DNA from 3 places in the Pseudomonas glycinis genome. Region 1 is predicted to be linked to each of the others. Evidence: predicted binding sites of a transcription regulator. Region 1 holds the regulator's gene; each other region holds the start of a gene.
What was found. The regulator FliA, encoded in region 1, starts transcription of late flagellar genes. The targets are predictions, from matches to a motif close to CTAAAGTTTNNNNNNNNNNNGCCGNTAA.

Region 1 (6,581 bases):
GCGTGGCGCTTTCCACCAGATCCATGGTGCGGTTGGCCGCGGCTTCCGTCAGCTTGACCACATAGCCCAGGCGTTCGGTGGCGTCGGTGATTTGCGACACTTCCTCGGCCTGCGGCATGTGCGGATCAATCTGGAAATTGACGATCGCACTGTGCAGTTCACGTGTGAGCTTGCCCACTTCCTGATACAGGCCGCGGTCACGGGTCTGATTGAGCTCATGGATCAGTTGCACCGCGTCGCCGAACTTGCCTTTTTCAAGGCTCTCGACCAGTTCGACCGCGTGTTTTTTCAGGGTCGATTCGAAATCGCCCTGTGATGATTCGTTATGCTCCATAGCTCCCCCGCGCATTCATCAGCCGATGCGTTCGAAAATCTTCTCGATTTTGTCTTTCAACGCTTGAGCCGTGAAAGGTTTGACCACGTAACCGTTCACACCGGCCTGAGCGGCCTCGATGATCTGCTCGCGCTTGGCTTCAGCAGTCACCATCAACACCGGGAGGTGCTTGAGTTTTTCATCGGCGCGCACGTGACGCAGCAGGTCGATACCGGTCATGCCCGGCATGTTCCAGTCCGTTACCAGAAAGTCGATGCTGCCGCTGTTGAGCACCGGAATGGCAGTGGTGCCATCGTCGGCCTCGACGGTGTTGGTGAACCCAAGATCGCGCAGCAGGTTCTTGATGATCCGCCGCATCGTTGAGAAGTCATCAACGATGAGGATTTTCATGTCTTTGTTCAATTCGACCTCCAAGCAGTCTTAAACGCGCCCAGCACCTGGACGCGCCACTTCAATCAATCGGCATAGCACTCGAAGTTTGTCTGGAGCACAACGGATCGAGACCGGCGCCGTTCATCACCGCACCAGCCTCGTTTCGCAGTGTCCCCACACTGCCTTCAGCGCGCTCGCCACTCCCCCAAACGCCCCCGCAGACGGGCCGCGCACTGGCTGTGTAACTGGCTGACCCGCGATTCACTGACGCCAAGGACTTCACCGATTTCCTTGAGGTTCAGCTCTTCGTCGTAGTACAGCGCCAACACCAGTCGCTCACGCTCCGGCAAATTGGCAATCGCGTCCGCCAGCGCCGCCTGGAAGCGTTCATCTTCCAGATCGCGTGACGGCTCCATATGAGCACTCGCGCCATCCTCGTGCAGCCCTTCGTGTTCGCCGTCCTGCAACAGGTCGTCGAAACTGAACAGGCGACTGCCCAAGGTGTCATTCAGAATCCCGTAGTAATCGTCGAGACTCAATTGGAGTTCGGCCGCAACCTCGTGATCTTTAGCGTCACGGCCGGTTTTAGCTTCAATCGAGCGAATCGCGTCGCTGACCATCCTGGTATTACGGTGAACCGAGCGTGGCGCCCAATCCCCTTTGCGCACTTCATCGAGCATCGCGCCGCGGATTCGAATGCCCGCGTACGTTTCGAAACTGGCGCCTTTGCTGGCGTCGTATTTGGTCGAGACTTCGAGCAAACCGATCATCCCGGCCTGGATCAGGTCTTCGACCTGCACGCTGGCCGGCAGGCGCGCCAGCAAGTGATAGGCAATGCGCTTGACCAGTGGCGCGTAACGCTCGATCAATTCGTATTGCGCGTCACGCGCCGACTTTTTGTAAAGATTCATGCCACTGGCGGTCATATCACAGGCCCTGCGGTTTGCTGCACGAGACGCTCGACGAAAAATTCCAGATGCCCGCGCGGGTTGGCCGGCAGCGGCCAGGTGTCGACCTTCTGGGCGATGGCCTTGAAGGCCAGCGCGCACTTGGAACGGGGAAAGGCTTCGTAGACGGCGCGCTGCTTCTGCACCGCTTTGCGCACGCTTTCGTCGTACGGCACCGCGCCGACGTATTGTAGGGCGACGTCAAGGAAGCGATCCGTGACCTTGGTCAACTTGGCGAACAGGTTGCGCCCTTCCTGCGGGCTCTGCGCCATGTTGGCCAGCACGCGGAAGCGGTTCATGCCGTAATCGCGGTTGAGCAACTTGATCAGCGCGTAAGCATCGGTGATCGAAGTCGGCTCGTCGCAGACCACCAGCAACACTTCCTGGGCGGCACGAACGAAACTGACTACCGAGTCACCAATACCCGCAGCGGTGTCGATCACCAGCACGTCGAGATTGTCGCCGATGTCGCTGAACGCCTGGATCAGGCCGGCGTGTTGCGCCGGGCTCAGGTGCACCATGCTCTGCGTGCCGGAGGCCGCCGGCACGATGCGAATCCCGCCCGGGCCCTGCAACAGCACGTCGCGCAGTTCGCAACGGCCTTCGATGACGTCGGCCAGTGTGCGCTTGGGTGTCAGCCCCAGCAGAACGTCGACGTTCGCCAGGCCCAGGTCGGCGTCCAGCAGCATGACCCGACGGCCAAGCTCTGCCAGCGCCAGCGACAAGTTCACTGACACGTTAGTCTTGCCGACGCCACCTTTGCCGCCGGTCACCGCGATCACCTGTACGGGATGCATGCTGCCCATGTTATTTCTTTACCTTGTCTTGCATAGACGGAGGCCACATTACTGGCTGCGCGTTCCTGATCGGAACAATGCGTGGCAGACCATCGATGTAGGTACAAAAACTGTTCATGATTACCTCAGCCAACCTGCTTGGTCGGGCTGTGATAGATATCAGCGAACATGTCAGCCATGGCTTCTTCGCTGGGTTCTTCCTGCATTTGCACGCTGACGGCGCGGCTGACCAGTTGATGACGGCGCGGCAGATGCAAATCATCCGGAATCCGTGGGCCATCGGTCAGGTACGCGACCGGCAATTCATGACTGATCGCCAGGCTCAACACTTCGCCGAGACTGGCCGTTTCATCCAGTTTAGTCAGGATGCAGCCGGCCAGCCCGCAACGCTTGTAACTGTGATAAGCGGCGGTTAGAACCTGTTTCTGGCTGGTGGTTGCCAGGACCAGATAATTTTTTGAGCGAATGCCACGCCCGGCCAGGCTCTCAAGCTGCATGCGCAACGCCGGATCACTGGCTTGCAGGCCGGCAGTATCGATCAAAACCACGCGTTTGCGTAGCAGTGGATCCAATGCCTGCACCAGCGACTGACCCGGATCGACGTGCGTTACCGGCACGTTGAGGATGCGCCCGAGGGTTTTCAGTTGTTCCTGCGCGCCGATGCGGAAGCTGTCCATGCTCACCAGTGCAACGTTCTGCGCGCCGTACTTGAGCACGTAACGCGCGGCGAGCTTGGCCAGCGTGGTGGTCTTGCCCATGCCGGCGGGGCCGACCATGGCAATCACACCGCCCTCTTCCAGCGGCTCGACTTCCGGTACGGCAATCATCCGCGCCAGGTGGGCCAGCAGCATGCGCCAGGCCTGACGGGGTTCTTCGATGTCGGTGATCATCGCCAGCAGATCGCGCGACAGCGGGCCGGACAGGCCGATGCGCTGCAGACGACGATACATATTGGCCTGGGCCGGGCGGCTGCCTTGCAGCTGATTCCAGGCCAGGGTGCCGAGCTGCACTTCCATCAGCTCGCGCAGGCTGTTCAATTCAAAACGCATCGAATCCAGCGCACGTGGATCGACACCCGCCGAGGCCTGCGCAGGCGCTGCGGCCGGGCGCGTCGGTGCGGCGTAGGTCGGCTCGCTCAGCGGCTCGGCAGCAGTCAGCGGCAGGCCTGCGGTCAACGGCAGCCCGGCGAACAACTGCTGATTGGTGTTGCCGTCGGCTTCGCCACGCAGGCTCAGCTCGGCCTGGGCGGTGACGATGCGCGACTGGGTCTTGCGCAGCTCGTCTTCGAGTTCCATGTTCGGAACCCGTGGCGCCAGCGCCGACAATTTGTAATCCAGAGCCGCCGTCAACTCGACGCCGCCGGCAATGCGGCGGTTGCCGATGATGGCGGCATCAGCGCCCAGCTCATCGCGAACCAGCTTCATGGCCTGACGCATATCGGCGGCGAAAAAACGCTTAACTTGCATAAACCACTACCTCAGCCGTTGGGCCCTACTGTCGCAACGATGGTCACTTGCTTGTTGTCCGGTACTTCCTGGTAGGCCAGTACATGCAGCCCTGGCACTGCGAGGCGGCCGAAGCGCGAGAGCATCGCGCGAATCGGGCCTGCTACCAGCAGGATCACCGGTTGGCCTTGCATTTCCTGACGCTGGGCCGCTTCGATCAACGAACGTTGCAGCTTCTCGGCCATGCTCGGCTCCAGCAGAACGCCCTCTTCCGAGCCTTGTCCTGCCTTCTGCAGACTATTGAGCAATATCTGTTCCAACCTTGGTTCCAATGTGATTACAGGCAGCTCGGACTCAGTGCCTACAATGCTTTGGACGATTGCACGGGATACGCCGACCCGCACGGCGGCGACCAGCGCGGCGGTATCTTGACTCTTGGCAGCGTTGTTCGCGATCGCCTCGGCGATGCTGCGGATGTCACGCACCGGCACGTGCTCGGCGAGCAGCGCTTGCAGAACTTTGAGCAACTGCGACAGCGAAACCACGCCCGGCACCAGCTCTTCTGCCAGTTTCGGCGAGCTCTTGGCCAGCAATTGCATGAGTTGCTGCACTTCCTCGTGGCCGATCAGCTCACTGGAGTGCTTGTACAGAATCTGGTTCAAGTGGGTGGCGACCACGGTGCTGGCGTCGACCACGGTGTAGCCGAGCGATTGCGCCTGGGCGCGCTGGCTGATTTCGATCCACACCGCCTCGAGGCCGAAAGCCGGATCTTTGGCGTTGATCCCGTTGAGCGAGCCGTACACCTGGCCCGGATTGATCGCCAGTTCGCGATCCGGGTAGATCTCGGCCTCGGCGAGAATCACGCCCATCAGCGTCAAGCGATACGCGCTCGGCGCCAGATCAAGGTTGTCGCGGATGTGCACGGTCGGCATCAGGAAGCCCAGATCCTGCGAGAGCTTCTTGCGCACGCCCTTGATCCGCGCGAGCAATTGCCCACCCTGATTGCGGTCCACCAACGGGATCAGGCGATAGCCGACCTCCAGGCCGATCATGTCGATCGGCGTCACGTCGTCCCAGCCCAGCTCCTTGGTTTCCATGGCGCGGGCCGGCGACGGCAGCAGTTCCTGCTGACGCTTGACCTCTTCCAGCGCCACGACCTTGGCGACGTTCTGCTTTTTCCAGAACAGGTACGCGCCGCCCGCAGCCAGCGCCGCCATGCTCAGGAAGGAGAAGTGCGGCATGCCTGGCACCAGGCCCATCACCGCCATCAAACCAGCGGCCACGGCCAGCGCTTTCGGCGAGGCGAACATCTGCCGGTTGATCTGCTTGCCCATGTCTTCCGAGCCGGAAGCACGGGTCACCATGATCGCCGCTGCTGTAGATAACAACAGTGATGGCAATTGCGCCACTAAACCGTCACCGATGGTCAGCAAGGCGTAAACCTTGCCCGCATCGCCGAAGCTCATGCCGTGCTGGAAGATACCAACCGCCATGCCGCCGATAAGGTTGATGAACAGAATCAGCAGGCCGGCGATCGCGTCACCACGGACGAACTTGCTGGCACCGTCCATCGAACCGTAGAACTCCGCCTCCTGGGCGACTTCCTGACGGCGCGACTTGGCTTGATTCTGGTCGATCAGGCCGGCGTTGAGGTCGGCGTCGATCGCCATTTGTTTGCCAGGCATCGCATCGAGGGTGAAACGCGCGCTCACCTCCGAAATCCGCCCGGCACCCTTGGTCACCACGACGAAGTTGATGATCATGAGGATTGCGAAGACCACGATACCGACCACGTAGTTACCGCCGATCACCACCTCACCGAAGGCCTGAATCACCTTACCGGCGGCGGCGTGGCCGTCCTGACCGTGGAGCATCACCACCCGCGTCGAGGCCACGTTCAACGCCAGACGCAGCAGCGTCGCCACCAGCAGAATGGTCGGGAACACCGCGAAATCCAGCGGCCGCAGCGCATACACGCAGACCAACAGGACGACGATGGACAGGGCAATGTTGAAGGTAAAGAAAACGTCGAGCAGGAACGGCGGTACCGGCAACATCATCATCGCCAGCATGACCAGCAGCAACAACGGCACGCCCAGATTGCCTCGACTGAGATCGGCAACGTTGGTGCGTGCTGTATTGAATAACTGAGTGCGATCCACCGGTTTTCCCCGTTCCTTTAAAGCAAACTTTTGACGCCCCGAACGGACGCACGGCGGCTATTGCAAGAAGCTTTCCAACTTTTGCCGGGGAATGAAATAGAGCGGTTTTACTTGGGATTATCGACTGATTGGGCTGACCCCTTCGCGAGCAGGCTCGCTCCCACAGTTTGAAATGCATTCCCAATCGGACATTTGGAATACGGCCCCTGTGGGAGCGAGCCTGCTCGCGAAGAGGCCTTCGAATGCGGCGCATTTTTTCGATTTAAACGAAGCTGTTTAAAAGACACCTGCAGACACGGTCTCAAGGCTACAAATCCTTGCGCCATTGCCTACAGCCAAGCCAGAATCCGCCGGCTTGTGCACCTGGGGGTCGGGTTCTATCGTGGTCCGGTCGCTGACGAATCAGCGATCGGGTTTAGCGACTCGGACCAACTCAGTGCATCAGCGATCGTGGCTTCGTTGCGGGATTTTTCGCCCGCAATAACGTTATGGCGGCTGTATGTGGGAGACCTTCGGGTCTACCG
Region 2 (6,581 bases), on a different contig from region 1:
TTTTATAGCGCTGCGGAAACGTTTCAGCAAGTGCAAAAACCGGTTTGTGCCGGAGCATTCGCGAGCAAGCTCGCTCCCACCGGATTTTCGCCTGCTCACACGATTTGTGAACGACCGCGGAAACTGTGGGAGCGAGCTTGCTCGCGAAAACTGTTTCAACGACACATCAGCGGAAGCGGTCAACCTCGGAACGCAGATCCGCCGCCAGCTTCTCCAGCTCTTTAGCGGTGACAGCCAGGTTTGACACCACCTCACGCTGCTCGCTGTTGGCCAAGGCGATGCTTTGCAAATTGCTGCTCAGCAACGTCGCAGTGCTGCTTTGTTCCTGAGTGGCGGTGGTGATCGCGGCGAACTGCTGGCCTGCCGAACGGCTCTGCTCATCGATCCGCGCCAGTGCCGAGGCGACATTGGCGTTGCGCGACAAGCCTTCCTGCATCAGCACATTGCCCTGCTCCATGGTGCTGATCGCGTTGCCGGTTTCCTGTTGGATGCTGTGGATCATGCTGGAGATTTCATCGGTCGCCTGACGGGTACGCGAGGCGAGGCTGCGCACTTCGTCCGCGACCACGGCAAAACCGCGCCCCTGCTCACCAGCACGGGCAGCTTCGATGGCAGCGTTAAGTGCCAGAAGGTTGGTCTGCTCGGCGATGGAGGTGATCACACCCACGATGCCGCCGATTTCCTGCGAGCGCTGCCCCAGCGTGTTGATCACGCTGGCGGTGCTGTTCAGCGCGCCGGCGATCTGCTCCAGCGACGACGACGCTTCTTCCATCGAACTGCGGCCGATCTGGGTCTGCTGAGCGTTTTCCTGCGCCAGGCGCTGGGTCGCACCCATGTTGTCGGCAATGTTCAGCGAGGTGGCGCTGAACTCTTCCACGGCGCCGGCCATGCTGGTGATTTCGCCCGACTGCTGCTCCATGCCTTCATACGCACCGCCGGACAAACCGGACAGCGCCTGCGCACGGCTGTTGACCTCTTCCGAAGCGCGGCGGATGTGCTCGACCATGGTCGACAGCGCCTGGCTCATCTGGTTGAACGCGCGGGACAGCTGACCGATTTCATCGTGGCTCGATACGTTCAGCCGCACACTCAGATCACCCGCGCCCAAGGCTTCGGCCTGACGCACCAGATCGCCCAGCGGTGCGAGTTTGCTGCGCAGCAGCCAGACCACGGAACCGACCGCGAGCAACATCGCCAGCAGGCTGCCGATCGCCAGTTGCGTACCGACGCTCCAGGTCACCGCGCGGATCTCGGCTTTCGGCATGCTCGCCACCACCGACCACGGGCCACCTTCGAACGGCACGGCGATGCTGTAGAAGTCCTCACCCTTGTCGCTCCAGAACTCACCCTTGCCCGGGGTTTTCACCAGGTTGTTGATGGTCGGGGCGGCTTGATCCAGGTTTTCGACGCCGGCAATCGGCACCAGCCATTTGTTCTGCTCGTCGAGCAGCGCCAGCGAGCCGGTCTTGCCAATGCGGAAGCGCTTGAGATTGGCGAACTGCGCGTTCTGCGCGTCGGTGTAGTCGAAGCCGACGTACAGCACGGCGATGATCTTGCCGCCCGCATCGCGCACCGGGGTGTACTGCGACATGTAGTAGCGCTCGAACAGCAACGAGCGGCCGACATAACTCTGCCCCGCCATCAGTTTCGCGTACGCCGGGTTGGCATGATCGAGCACGGTGCCGATGGCACGGGTGCCGTCCTGCTTGCTGACGTTGGTGCTGACGCGAATGAAGTCTTCGCCGCTGCGCACGAATACCGTGGCCACACCAGCGGTCATCTGCTTGAACTCGTCAACTTCCTTGAAGTTGTTGTTCAGCACCTCGTTGCCCAGGTGCAGGCCCGGAGTCTGCACGCCGGCCACGGTCACTGGCTGATCGGGGTGCACACTCAAACCACTGCCGAAGCGCTTTTCGAACAGCCCGCTCAGGCGCAGGGTGCTTTCGCGCAGCGTACCGTGAAAGGTACTCAGTTGATCGGCCAGCAGCCGGGCCTCACTGGCCAGATGCTCTTCACGGGTGGCGAGGTTGGCGGAATCCAGCGAACGCAAGGCGAATACCGTACTGCCGCTGATGACTATCGCCAGTATCACAGCAAGGGCAAGGCCCAGCTGCGAGGCGATCCGAGCACGAGGTTGAGACATGAACAGCTCCTGGCCGAGCCACCGAATCCTCCTTGATCGCGGTAATTGCCCGGAAAATATTCTAATAATGGGGGTAGCGCGGAACCGGCACGACGGTTCCACATGCTCGTAGTCGGCGGTAAAACCGAATACTTGAGCGGATTGCGTGGGTATGGCGCAGTAGTGGCATTGTGCCGGCTCGAACGTTTCAGCTCAAGCGCTCTACCGCCGGCAATTGCATGGCGCGGACTTCGCCTTGGAGAAAATCGCTGAGACGGCGCAAACGTTCACCTCCCGGACGCGGTTTCGGCCACACCAGGTAATAGTTCAGGCCACTGGCGACGGCGGTCGGCCACGGTAGGCTCAAGCGCCCTTGCGCGACATCCTCGGCGACCATCAACAGATCACCCATCGAAACGCCGTAGCCACGCGCCGCGGCGATCATGCCCAGCTCCAGCGTATCGAACACTTGCCCGCCCTTGAGCGAAACTTGCTCGGACAGCCCCATGCGCTCCAGCCAACTGCGCCAGTCACGGCGATCCGGGGTCGGGTGCAGCAGTTCAGCAGCCGCCAGACGCGCTACGTCCCAAGGTTGGTCATTGAGCAGGTTCGGCGCGCCGACCGGAATCAATTCCTCGGGAAACAGCAGGCTCGCTTCCCAGTCCGGCGGGAAATGCCCGTCACTGAGCAAAACTGCGCAATCGAATGGTTCGTTGTTGAAGTCCACCGAATCGATATCCATCCATGCGCTGGTCAGTTGCACCTCATTGCCCGGCTGCAAATGGCGGAAGCGACTCAACCGCGCCAGCAGCCAACGCATGGTCAGGGTCGATGGCGCTTTCATGCGCAGGATGTCGTCCTCGGCGCGCAAGGTATTGCAGGCGCGCTCAAGGGCGGCGAAGCCTTCGCGGATACCGGGTAACAGCAGCCGCGCCGATTCGGTCAGTTGCAGGTTGCGCCCGCTGCGATGAAACAGCCGGCAGGCGAAGTGTTCTTCAAGAGTGCGCATGTGCCGACTGACCGCGCTCTGGGTGATCGACAGTTCTTCCGCCGCGCGGGTAAACGAGCTGTGTCGCGCTGCCGCTTCGAATGCGCGCAGGGCATACAACGGCGGAAGGCGTCGGGACATACACAAAGCTCCAATAGCGGGGATACAGCCAATTCGGCAGGACGATTCAGGATGAGTATTAATCATGCCACCCATCCTTTTTATCCCTTTGTGCAAAGCCTGCCAAGCGCCGAGAATCGACGCTCTTCTGCTTCCTCTGATATTTGGGTGGTGATGGCCATGCAGCATCCTGTGCGTACCGAACTCTGGGCCATTCTGCGGCTGGCGGGGCCGCTGATTGCTTCGCAGTTGGCGCACATGCTGATGGTGCTGACCGACACCCTGATGATGGCGCGCCTCAGCCCCGAAGCGCTGGCCGGTGGCGGCCTCGGTGCCGCGAGCTACTCGTTCGTGTCGATTTTCTGCATCGGCGTGATTGCAGCGGTCGGCACACTGGTGGCAATCCGTCAGGGTGCCGGCGACATCATCGGTGCCGCACGCCTGACCCAGGCCGGACTGTGGCTGGCCTGGCTGATGGCCCTCGGCGCCGGGCTGTTGTTGTGGAACCTCAAACCGGTGTTGCTGCTGTTCGGCCAAACCGAAACCAACGTCAACGCCGCCGGGCAATTTCTCATCGCCCTGCCCTTCGCCCTGCCCGGTTACCTGAGCTTCATGGCCCTGCGCGGTTTTACCAGTGCGATTGGCCGGGCGACGCCAGTGATGGTCATCAGCCTCGCCGGTACGGTGGCCAACTTCCTGCTCAACTACGCGCTGATCACCGGCATGTTCGGCCTGCCGCAGCTGGGTCTGACCGGCATCGGTCTGGTCACGGCGATTGTCGCCAACTGCATGGCACTGGCGCTGGCCTGGCATATCCGCCGGCATCCGGCGTATGACGCTTATCCGTTGCGCGCCGGCCTGTCGCGGCCGAACCGGCAATACCTGAAAGAACTGTGGCGTCTGGGCCTGCCGATTGGCGGCACCTATGCGGTGGAAGTCGGGCTGTTTGCCTTTGCCGCGTTGTGCATGGGCACCATGGGCAGTACGCAGATGGGCGCGCATCAAATCGCCCTGCAGATCGTGTCGGTGGCGTTCATGGTCCCGGCCGGGATGTCTTACGCCATCACCATGCGCGTCGGCCAACACTATGGCGCCGGGCAACTGGTCGATGCGCGCATGTCCGGGCGTGTCGGCATCGCCTTCGGCGCCGTGGTGATGCTCGGCTTTGCCCTGGTGTTCTGGCTATGGCCGAACCAGTTGGTCGGCCTGTTCCTTGACCACAACGATCCGGCGTTTGCCGAGGTGATCCGTCTGGCGGTGAGCCTGTTGGCAGTAGCGGCGTGGTTCGAGCTGTTCGACGGCACGCAGACGATTGCCATGGGCTGTATTCGTGGGCTCAAGGATGCCAAGACTACGTTTCTGGTGGGGCTCGCTTGCTATTGGCTGATTGGCGCGCCGGCGGCGTGGTGGATGGCGTTCCATCTCAATTGGGGGCCGACGGGTGTCTGGTGGGGTCTGGCGTTGGGCCTGGCCTGCGCGGCGGTGAGCCTGACGCTGGCGTTTGAATGGAAGATGCAGCGGATGATTCGGCGCGAGTCAGTTGCAGAGAGGTTCGAGGCCATCGGCGCGGATTAAGATCAAAAGATCGCAGCCTTCGGCGGCTCCTACAAAGGAACACATTCCAAGGTAGGAGCTGCCGAAGGCTGCGATCTTTTAAATGGCTTCCACCGAAGCCTGCTGACTGGCTCCAAAGGTCAGATATTCCACCAACTCATCCAGCGGCAGCGGTCGGCTGATCAGGTAACCCTGCACCTGATCGCAGCCGAACCCGCGCAGCAACTCCAGTTGCTCCGGCGTCTCCACCCCTTCGGCAACTACTTCCAGGTGCAGGTTGTGCGCAAGGTTGATCATCGCGTGCACCAGTTTGCGGTTCTCTTCGCGCTGTTCCATGCCGCCGACAAAACTCTTGTCGATCTTCAACAAGGTGATCGGCAGGCTGTTGAGGTGCACGAACGACGAAAACCCGGTGCCGAAATCGTCCAGCGAGAAGCGCACACCGAGGCGGCCGAGGGCGTCCATGGTCTGTTTGACCAGATCGCTGCGCCGCATCACGGCGGTTTCGGTCAGTTCGAATTCCAGCCACTGCGCCTCGACGCCGCGCTCGGCGATCAGGCGGCTGAGTGTCGGCAGCAACTGGCTGTCCTGAAACTGGCGGAACGACAGGTTGATCGCCATGTGCAGCGCCGGCAGCCCCTGCTCGCGCAAGGCCTGCATATCGCGCAAGGCGCGGGAAATCACCCAGTAGCCCAGCGGCACGATCAGACCGCTCTGCTCGGCCAGCGGCACAAATTCACTCGGTGGCAGCAGACCGCGCTCACCGTGGCGCCAGCGCACCAGCGCTTCGAGGCCGACAATCTGGCCGTCCTCAAGATTCAGGCGTGGCTGGTAATGCAGTTCCAGCTCATCGCGGCGCAACGCCCGGCGCAGTTCGCTTTCGAGGTCGGCCATACTCCGCGCGTTGCGATTGATGCGTTCGTTGAAGATATGAAAAGTGCAGCCCTGCGTGCTCTTGGCCTGCTGCATGGCGATGTGCGCGTGCCACATCAGTGGATCGGCGCCGCCATTGGCGCGGGCATGGGCGATGCCAAGGCTGGAGCCGATCAGCAGGCTCTCGCCGTCGACCCAATAAGGTTCGGCCAACGCCTCAGTGATGCGTTCGGCCATCCACTCGGCGCGTTGCGGTGCACGACGGGTATCGATCAGCAGAGCGAATTCATCGCTGCCCAGCCGTGCCAGTTGATCGCCGGCCTCCAGCTGACTTTTCAGCCGCGCGACCACTTGCAGGATCAGGCGATCGCCGGCCTGATGACCGAGAGCGTCGTTGGCATGGCGGAAGTTGTCGAGATCGAGATGGCCGAGGGCGAGACCACGACCGTCGCCTTCGGCAAGGCGCGCGGTGAGCAGGGTCTGAAAGCCCTGACGGTTGGCGATACCGGTCAGCGGGTCCTGTTCGGCGAGGCGCTGAAGAGTGTTTTCCAGCACGCCGCGCTCGCGCACATGGCGCAGGCAACGCTGGAGCATGCCGGCGTCGAGGGCGTCGAACACCAGCCAGTCGCTGACACCGACCGGCGCGGTGGCCGGCTCGTGCTCCAGCAGCAGAACGGTCGGCAGGCTGCAACGCCCGGGCGGCGGCTGCAACGCTGGCAGGGTCAGCAGTACCGCGTGGCGGTTGTCTTCGAACAGGCGGCTGACCGAATCCCAGTTCGGCGCGCTGATCAGCACCGCCGCGCTCCCCATCGGAGCCAGACACTCACGCAACAACGCTGTCCACGCTGGCTCTTCGGCCAGTAGCAGCAAACGCAAGGGTTCGACAGGCGTAGACAAGCTGACTCCCTAGACTCTGCAATGATG
Region 3 (6,581 bases), on a different contig from region 1:
GAACGGGTGGAACGGGTTGCGCTTCATGTCCAGACGCGCAACTGCGGCGTTGAGGAAGCCCAGGTCGAAACTGCTGTTGTGTCCGACCAGAATTGCCCGCTTGCAGCCGTTGGCTTTCAGCGCCTTGCGGATGCCACGGAAGATGTCGGTCAGCGCGGTTTCTTCGCTGACGGCCATGCGCAGCGGATGATCGAGCTTGATCCCGGTGAACTCCAGCGCTGCCGCTTCAACGTTGGCGCCTTCGAATGGCTCGACGCGGAAGAAGTAGGTGTGATCCGGGTAGACGAAACCCTTTTCATCCATGGCGATGGTGGTCGCGGCAATCTCCAGCAAGGCATCGGTGGCTGCGTTGAAGCCACCGGTTTCTACGTCGACGACAACCGGCAGGTAGCCGCGAAAACGCGCTGCCATCGGATGACGGGAACCGCCGCCGCCACCTTGACCGTCCAGTTCATCGTCGAAATTGTCTTCACTCACGCGTGTTCCTCCAGCAGGCGCCAGCGCAGTTTTTCACCGGCGCGCAGCGGGATAACGGTCAGCTCGCCAAATGGCAGACTGGTCGGGGCGGTCCATTCTTCACGGACCAGGGTGATGCGATCGGTATTTGCCGGCAGGCCGTAGAAACGCGGGCCGTTGAGGCTGGCGAAGGCTTCGAGCTTGTTAAGCGCGTTACGCTGTTCGAACGCTTCGGCATACATCTCGATGGCGGCGTAAGCGGTGTAGCAACCGGCACAACCGCAGGCGGCTTCCTTGGCGTGCTGGGCGTGGGGCGCCGAGTCGGTGCCGAGGAAGAACTTGGCGCTGCCACTGGTGGCGGCGTCGAGCAAGGCTTCCTGATGGGTATTGCGCTTGAGAATCGGCAAGCAGTAGAAGTGCGGCCGAATCCCGCCGACCAGCATGTGGTTGCGGTTGTACAGCAGGTGATGCGCGGTGATGGTCGCGCCGACGTTGGCCGAAGCCTCATTGACGAACTGGACGGCGTCGCCAGTGGTGATGTGTTCGAACACCACTTTCAGTGTCGGGAAACGCTCGACCACGCGGCGCATGTGCTCGTCGATGAAAATCTTTTCGCGGTCGAATACATCGACGTCGCCACGGGTGACTTCACCGTGGATCAACAGCGGCATGCCGACTTCGGCCATGGCTTCCAGCGCCGGGAAGATCTTGTCGATGCTGGTCACGCCGGAATCGGAGTTGGTGGTCGCGCCGGCCGGGTACAGCTTGGCGGCGTAGACGAAACCGCTGGCCTTGGCCTGACGAATTTCTTCCGGTTGGGTGCGGTCGGTGAGGTACAGCACCATCAACGGCTCGAACTGACTGCCGGCCGGGCGGGCAGCGAGAATGCGCTGACGATAGCCGTCGGCTTCAGCGGCGTTGCGCACCGGCGGTACCAGGTTCGGCATGATGATCGCGCGCCCGAAGGTGCGGGCCACATCGGCAACGGTATTGGTCAACACGGCACCATCGCGAAGATGAATGTGCCAGTCGTCGGGACGCAGCAGGGTCAGGCGGTCGGACATGAGGGGATTCCAGGCGGGTCAAACTGAGGCGAATGCTACCGGAAAAGACTCTTGCAGGCACCCGCTATCAAGTTTTGCCACAAGCGTCCGATATCCCGGAGGTATGCCGTAAACATTGTGTGAATCGGTGTTTGTGTTTCACAAGCCAATGGAGCCTCCCGTGCGCCAGCGTTATTTAGCCCTGCTCAGTGTGTTTGCCAGCCTTCCCGCGATGGCGCTGACTTACCAGACCCGTCTGGAGAACATTGAGTGGACGGTCGCCGGCGACCAGTTCGAATGCCGCCTTACCCAGCCGATCACCGATTTCGGCTCGGGCGAGTTCGTGCGCAAGGCCGGTGAGCAGGCGATCTTTCGCCTGAACGCCTACAACGCCATGCTCGGCGGCGGTTCGGCGACCTTGCTCGCTGCCGCAGCACCTTGGCAGCCAGGGCGTGGCGACATCAATCTGGGCTCTGTGCGTCTGGGCAGCGGCAACGTGTTGTTCAACAGCTCGCAATCCCAGGCCGGGGGATTGATCAGCGGTCTGCTGGACGGTCGCAGCCCGGTGGTACGCCGTGCGTCTGGCGATGGCCGCGTCTCCGAAGTGCGTTTGTTGCCGGTGAAATTCAGCAAGGCGTTCAACGACTATCAAGGCTGTGTGGCGAAATTGCTGCCGCAGAATTTCGACCAGATCAAGCAGTCGCAGATCGGCTTCCCCGGCGAAGGCGTTGAGCTGGACCCGGCTGCCAAGGCCAAGCTGCAAGTGATGCTCGAATACATGAAGGCCGACCCGACGGTGAACCACATCGACCTCGACGGCCATTCCGACAACAGCGGCAATCGTCTGACCAACCGCGAATTGTCGCGCCGCCGCGCGCTGGCGGTGGTGGATTTCTTCAAGGCCAACGGCATTCAGGAATCGCAGATCACCGTGCGTTTCCACGGCGAGCAGTATCCGATCGTGCCCAACACCAGCAAGGCCAATCGTGCGAAGAACCGTCGGGTCAACGTGAAACTGTCGCGCGTCGCAACGACTACCGCCCCGGCTCCGGCGCCGCAAGCGAGTACGCCGGCCACGGCCGCAACGACTTCCTGACTCGCCGGTCATCGTCGCGCTCTCGACAGATTCTGTCGCTTTGTCGTCTTAAGCTGTCGCGCCTCTGTAAATTATCGCGTTTGAGCGGTAGACTCCCCGGCTTTCCGTAGAACCCCGTGGAGTGATGGCATGGCGGACGTAAACAAGGTCGTTCTGGCGTATTCCGGCGGCCTGGACACTTCGGTGATCCTCAAGTGGCTGCAGGATACTTATAACTGTGAAGTGGTGACCTTCACCGCTGATCTCGGTCAAGGCGAAGAGGTCGAGCCGGCCCGCGCCAAGGCTCAGGCCATGGGCGTCAAAGAAATCTACATCGACGACCTGCGCGAAGAATTCGTACGTGATTTCGTGTTCCCGATGTTCCGCGCCAACACCGTTTACGAAGGCGAGTACCTGCTGGGTACTTCCATCGCCCGTCCGCTGATCGCCAAGCGCCTTATCGAAATCGCCAACGAAACCGGCGCCGACGCCATTTCCCACGGCGCCACCGGCAAGGGCAACGACCAGGTGCGTTTCGAACTGGGCGCCTACGCGCTCAAGCCAGGCGTAAAAGTTATTGCCCCTTGGCGCGAGTGGGACCTGCTGTCCCGCGAGAAGCTGATGGACTACGCCGAGAAGCACGCGATCCCGATCGAACGCCACGGCAAGAAAAAATCTCCGTACTCGATGGACGCCAACCTGCTGCACATCTCTTATGAAGGCGGCGTGCTGGAAGATACCTGGACCGAGCACGAAGAAGACATGTGGCGCTGGACCGTCTCCCCGGAGAAGGCTCCCGACACCCCGCAATACCTGGAACTGACCTACCGCAACGGCGACATCGTCGCACTGGACGGCGTCGAAATGACCCCGGCCACCGTACTGGCGACGCTGAACAGGATCGGCGGCGAGCACGGCATCGGTCGTCTCGACATCGTCGAAAACCGTTATGTCGGCATGAAGTCCCGCGGCTGCTACGAAACCCCGGGCGGCACCATCATGCTGCGCGCTCACCGCGCCATCGAATCGATCACTCTGGACCGCGAAGTCGCTCACCTCAAAGACGAGCTGATGCCCAAGTACGCCAGCCTGATCTACACCGGTTACTGGTGGAGCCCTGAGCGTCTGATGCTGCAACAGATGATCGATGCTTCGCAGGTCAACGTGAACGGCGTAGTGCGCCTGAAGCTGTACAAGGGCAACGTCATCGTCACCGGTCGCAAGTCCGACGATTCGCTGTTCGACGCCAACATCGCCACCTTCGAAGAAGATGGCGGCGCTTACAACCAGGCCGACGCGGCGGGCTTCATCAAGCTCAACGCGCTGCGCATGCGCATTGCTGCCAACAAGGGCCGCAAGTTGTTCTGAGTGGCTCAGACCCACGCGCAATAAAAAGGCGGCCAGTTCAGGGCCGCCTTTTTTTTCGGATTTTTCATCGGGTTCATCAAGCCGTTTCTCTTGTCTGCCCGCTTGCGGGATGTGCCACGCCTGTCAGCTGGTTCGCCCCAGCAGGGTAACTGTCTGTGTGCACAGGTTGTAAACGACACACAGTGTTGCACCTGAGCTTTTCTTCGCCTGTTTGATCTGTTGCAGCGAAGTATGCGCCAGAGAGTCCGAAACATGATTCGACAGAAAAACCAGCACTCGCGGATTTTTTTTACCGGCGCTCCGAAGAGTGTCGAGAATCGCATCGAACTCCCTGGACGCGTCAACGTCCCGGGCGTCGATGATGTTCAGTTCGCTTATCAGCGGTGACAGTTTGATCGTCTGCACCACGGGGTTCGCTTGGCCATCGATATCGGTTGGTGGGTCAGGCGCGTTGTGAATCCTGCATGGACGCTGGAATCCGCCGCTCCCAGTGTTGCTGGACACCACGCAGCTGGTTATCTCGAAAGCGCACGATCCATCGGTTTTTCGCAACGGTACTTTTCGTTCGCTGTCGCGTTCCGAATGTTCAGCCGCCTTCAGGAAATTTTTGTCCTTGCCGAAATCCGAGGGCGAGTAGAGCGAGCGGTGGTTGAAGTTGAGCGTGATAAAAAAAAGAAATAACAAGTAAAACGGAAAGCTGATCAGGAACCAGACATAAATCTCCCGGTCCTTGTTGTCGAGAAACGGCAGCGATACCGCCGCTGAAGTTTCCGAGATAATGGCGAATATCGCGATGACGGTCATTGGGTTAGTGATCTTGTTCGTTATCTTGAGCATGATTCAAGTTCTATGTTGTTTGTTTGAGGTTGAATATTTCTATATATAGCAAAAGCCTTCATTGAAGTTTCAGGCTGTTGTTTCCAAGTTTTATAGAAGGGCTGCCGGCGCGTCGAATATGCAGTAGCGGCGGTTCGTTACGTCGTATGTCGAATCGGCAGCCAGCAAAGTGGTCCAGGAAAGTTCAAATGGCTCGATTGGAATTCGGAGCTGCGTTGGACGTGTGCGCAGTAAACGGAAATTCGCTGCGGTCTTGAAGGACGGGAAGCAATTGCGATGGATGCGACGGGACCTATTTGTGGGAATTATCCTCAATGCCTGTAGGGAATGTCTCTCGATGCAAATGCGTGTAAAAGTTGCCATCCCTTGAAGCAAGTGACTGGGATATCGTGCGTGTTCTAAAAATTCGAACAGCGAAAACTGGACTTGCCCATGAATAAAGTGCTGATCGTGGATGACCACCCCGTCATTCGACTTGCGGTACGTATGCTGATGGAACGGCATGGCTACGAAGTCATTGCAGAAACGGATAATGGCGTTGATGCACTACAAATTGCTCGTGAACAAATACCGGATCTTGTCATTCTGGATATTGGAATACCCAAACTCGATGGACTGGAAGTTATTGCTCGCCTGACTTCCACCGCCATGCCGGTGAAAGTGCTGGTGCTGACTTCCCAGGCTCCCGGACATTTTTCAATGCGTTGCATGCAATCGGGTGCAGCGGGTTATGTGTGCAAGCAGCAGGATCTGACCGAACTGCTGAGTGCGATCAAGGCAGTTCTGTCCGGCTACAGCTATTTCCCCAATCAGGCCCTGCACACTGTGCGTACCAGTCTGGGCAATGCGAGTGAGGCGGACATGGTTGATCGTCTGTCCGGGCGGGAAATGATGGTGTTGCAGCAATTGGCGCGCGGCAAGACCAACAAGGAAATCGCCGACGGCATGTTTTTGAGCAACAAGACTGTAAGCACTTACAAGACTCGCCTGTTGCTGAAACTCAATGCGCGGTCTCTGGTTGATCTGATCGAGTTGGCGCAGCGCAACGGCCTGGTTTGAACGATTCGACAGCTGAGACCGTCATGGGCCGATCAAGCTCGGTTGTCGCAGAAAATGAAAAGCCTCCGCTTCGGGAGGCCTTCAGGTATCACAGATCAAAATCGTAATCGGCCAATTGCCTTTGCAGTCGGCGCTCCTCAAGCAGGTTGTCGATTGTGCGACGCTTGCTGAGGTTGGTCTTCGCCACCTCGACCACCGGTTCGACCTCATCGGCCTCGACGGCAATAAAATCTTCTTCTACATCCAGTTGCTCTTTGTCGGTACTCATGAAGTCAACTCCCGGCTAAGACTGCCTTTGGCGCTCCTTATATCGACATTACTGCGGCGGGTAAAAAAGATTTTTTCAATCGATGGATACGAAAAACCGATGACGGCTCAATCGTCAGAAGTTTTATGTTTGTATTCGCACAGATCTTCGATGCGGCAGCTGCCACAGCGCGGTTTACGCGCCAGGCAAACATAGCGGCCATGCAAAATCAGCCAGTGATGGGAGTCGAGCAGGAATTCTTTCGGTACAAACTTCATCAGCTTCATTTCAACTTCCACCACATTTTTCCCGGGCGCGATTCCGGTGCGATTGCTGACGCGGAAAATGTGCGTGTCGACCGCCATGGTCAATTGACGGAAAGCGGTGTTGAGCACCACGTTGGCGGTCTTGCGCCCGACGCCGGGCAAGGCTTCCAGTTCTTCTCGGGTTTGCGGAACTTCGCCGCCGTGGCGTTCAACCAGCAAACGGCAGGTTT

Region 2: ACYSTU_RS06020 (methyl-accepting chemotaxis protein) is a predicted target of FliA. The motif match lies at 2,253-2,280, and genes of this name have one in related genera.
Region 3: ACYSTU_RS02735 (flagellar protein MotY) is a predicted target of FliA. The motif match lies at 1,587-1,614, and genes of this name have one in related genera.

The regions. Positions count from the first base shown of each region.
Region 1 is NZ_JBTYHF010000016.1:277-6,857, reverse strand. It holds gene ACYSTU_RS26370 (protein phosphatase CheZ) at 1-334, opposite strand, end outside; gene ACYSTU_RS26365 (chemotaxis response regulator CheY) at 353-724, opposite strand; gene fliA (RNA polymerase sigma factor FliA) at 892-1,632, opposite strand; gene fleN (flagellar synthesis regulator FleN) at 1,629-2,459, opposite strand; gene flhF (flagellar biosynthesis GTPase FlhF) at 2,576-3,916, opposite strand; gene flhA (flagellar biosynthesis protein FlhA) at 3,928-6,057, opposite strand.
Region 2 is NZ_JBTYHF010000002.1:419,507-426,087, forward strand. It holds gene ACYSTU_RS06020 (methyl-accepting chemotaxis protein) at 167-2,143, opposite strand; gene ACYSTU_RS06025 (LysR substrate-binding domain-containing protein) at 2,331-3,251, opposite strand; gene ACYSTU_RS06030 (NorM family multidrug efflux MATE transporter) at 3,411-4,805, shown strand; gene ACYSTU_RS06035 (putative bifunctional diguanylate cyclase/phosphodiesterase) at 4,884-6,554, opposite strand.
Region 3 is NZ_JBTYHF010000001.1:612,874-619,454, reverse strand. It holds gene rnt (ribonuclease T) at 1-477, opposite strand, end outside; gene pyrC (dihydroorotase) at 474-1,520, opposite strand; gene ACYSTU_RS02735 (flagellar protein MotY) at 1,681-2,595, shown strand; gene ACYSTU_RS02730 (argininosuccinate synthase) at 2,725-3,942, shown strand; gene ACYSTU_RS02725 (hypothetical protein) at 4,066-4,779, opposite strand; gene ACYSTU_RS02720 (response regulator transcription factor) at 5,212-5,838, shown strand; gene ACYSTU_RS02715 (PA3496 family putative envelope integrity protein) at 5,927-6,106, opposite strand; gene nth (endonuclease III) at 6,214-6,581, opposite strand, start outside.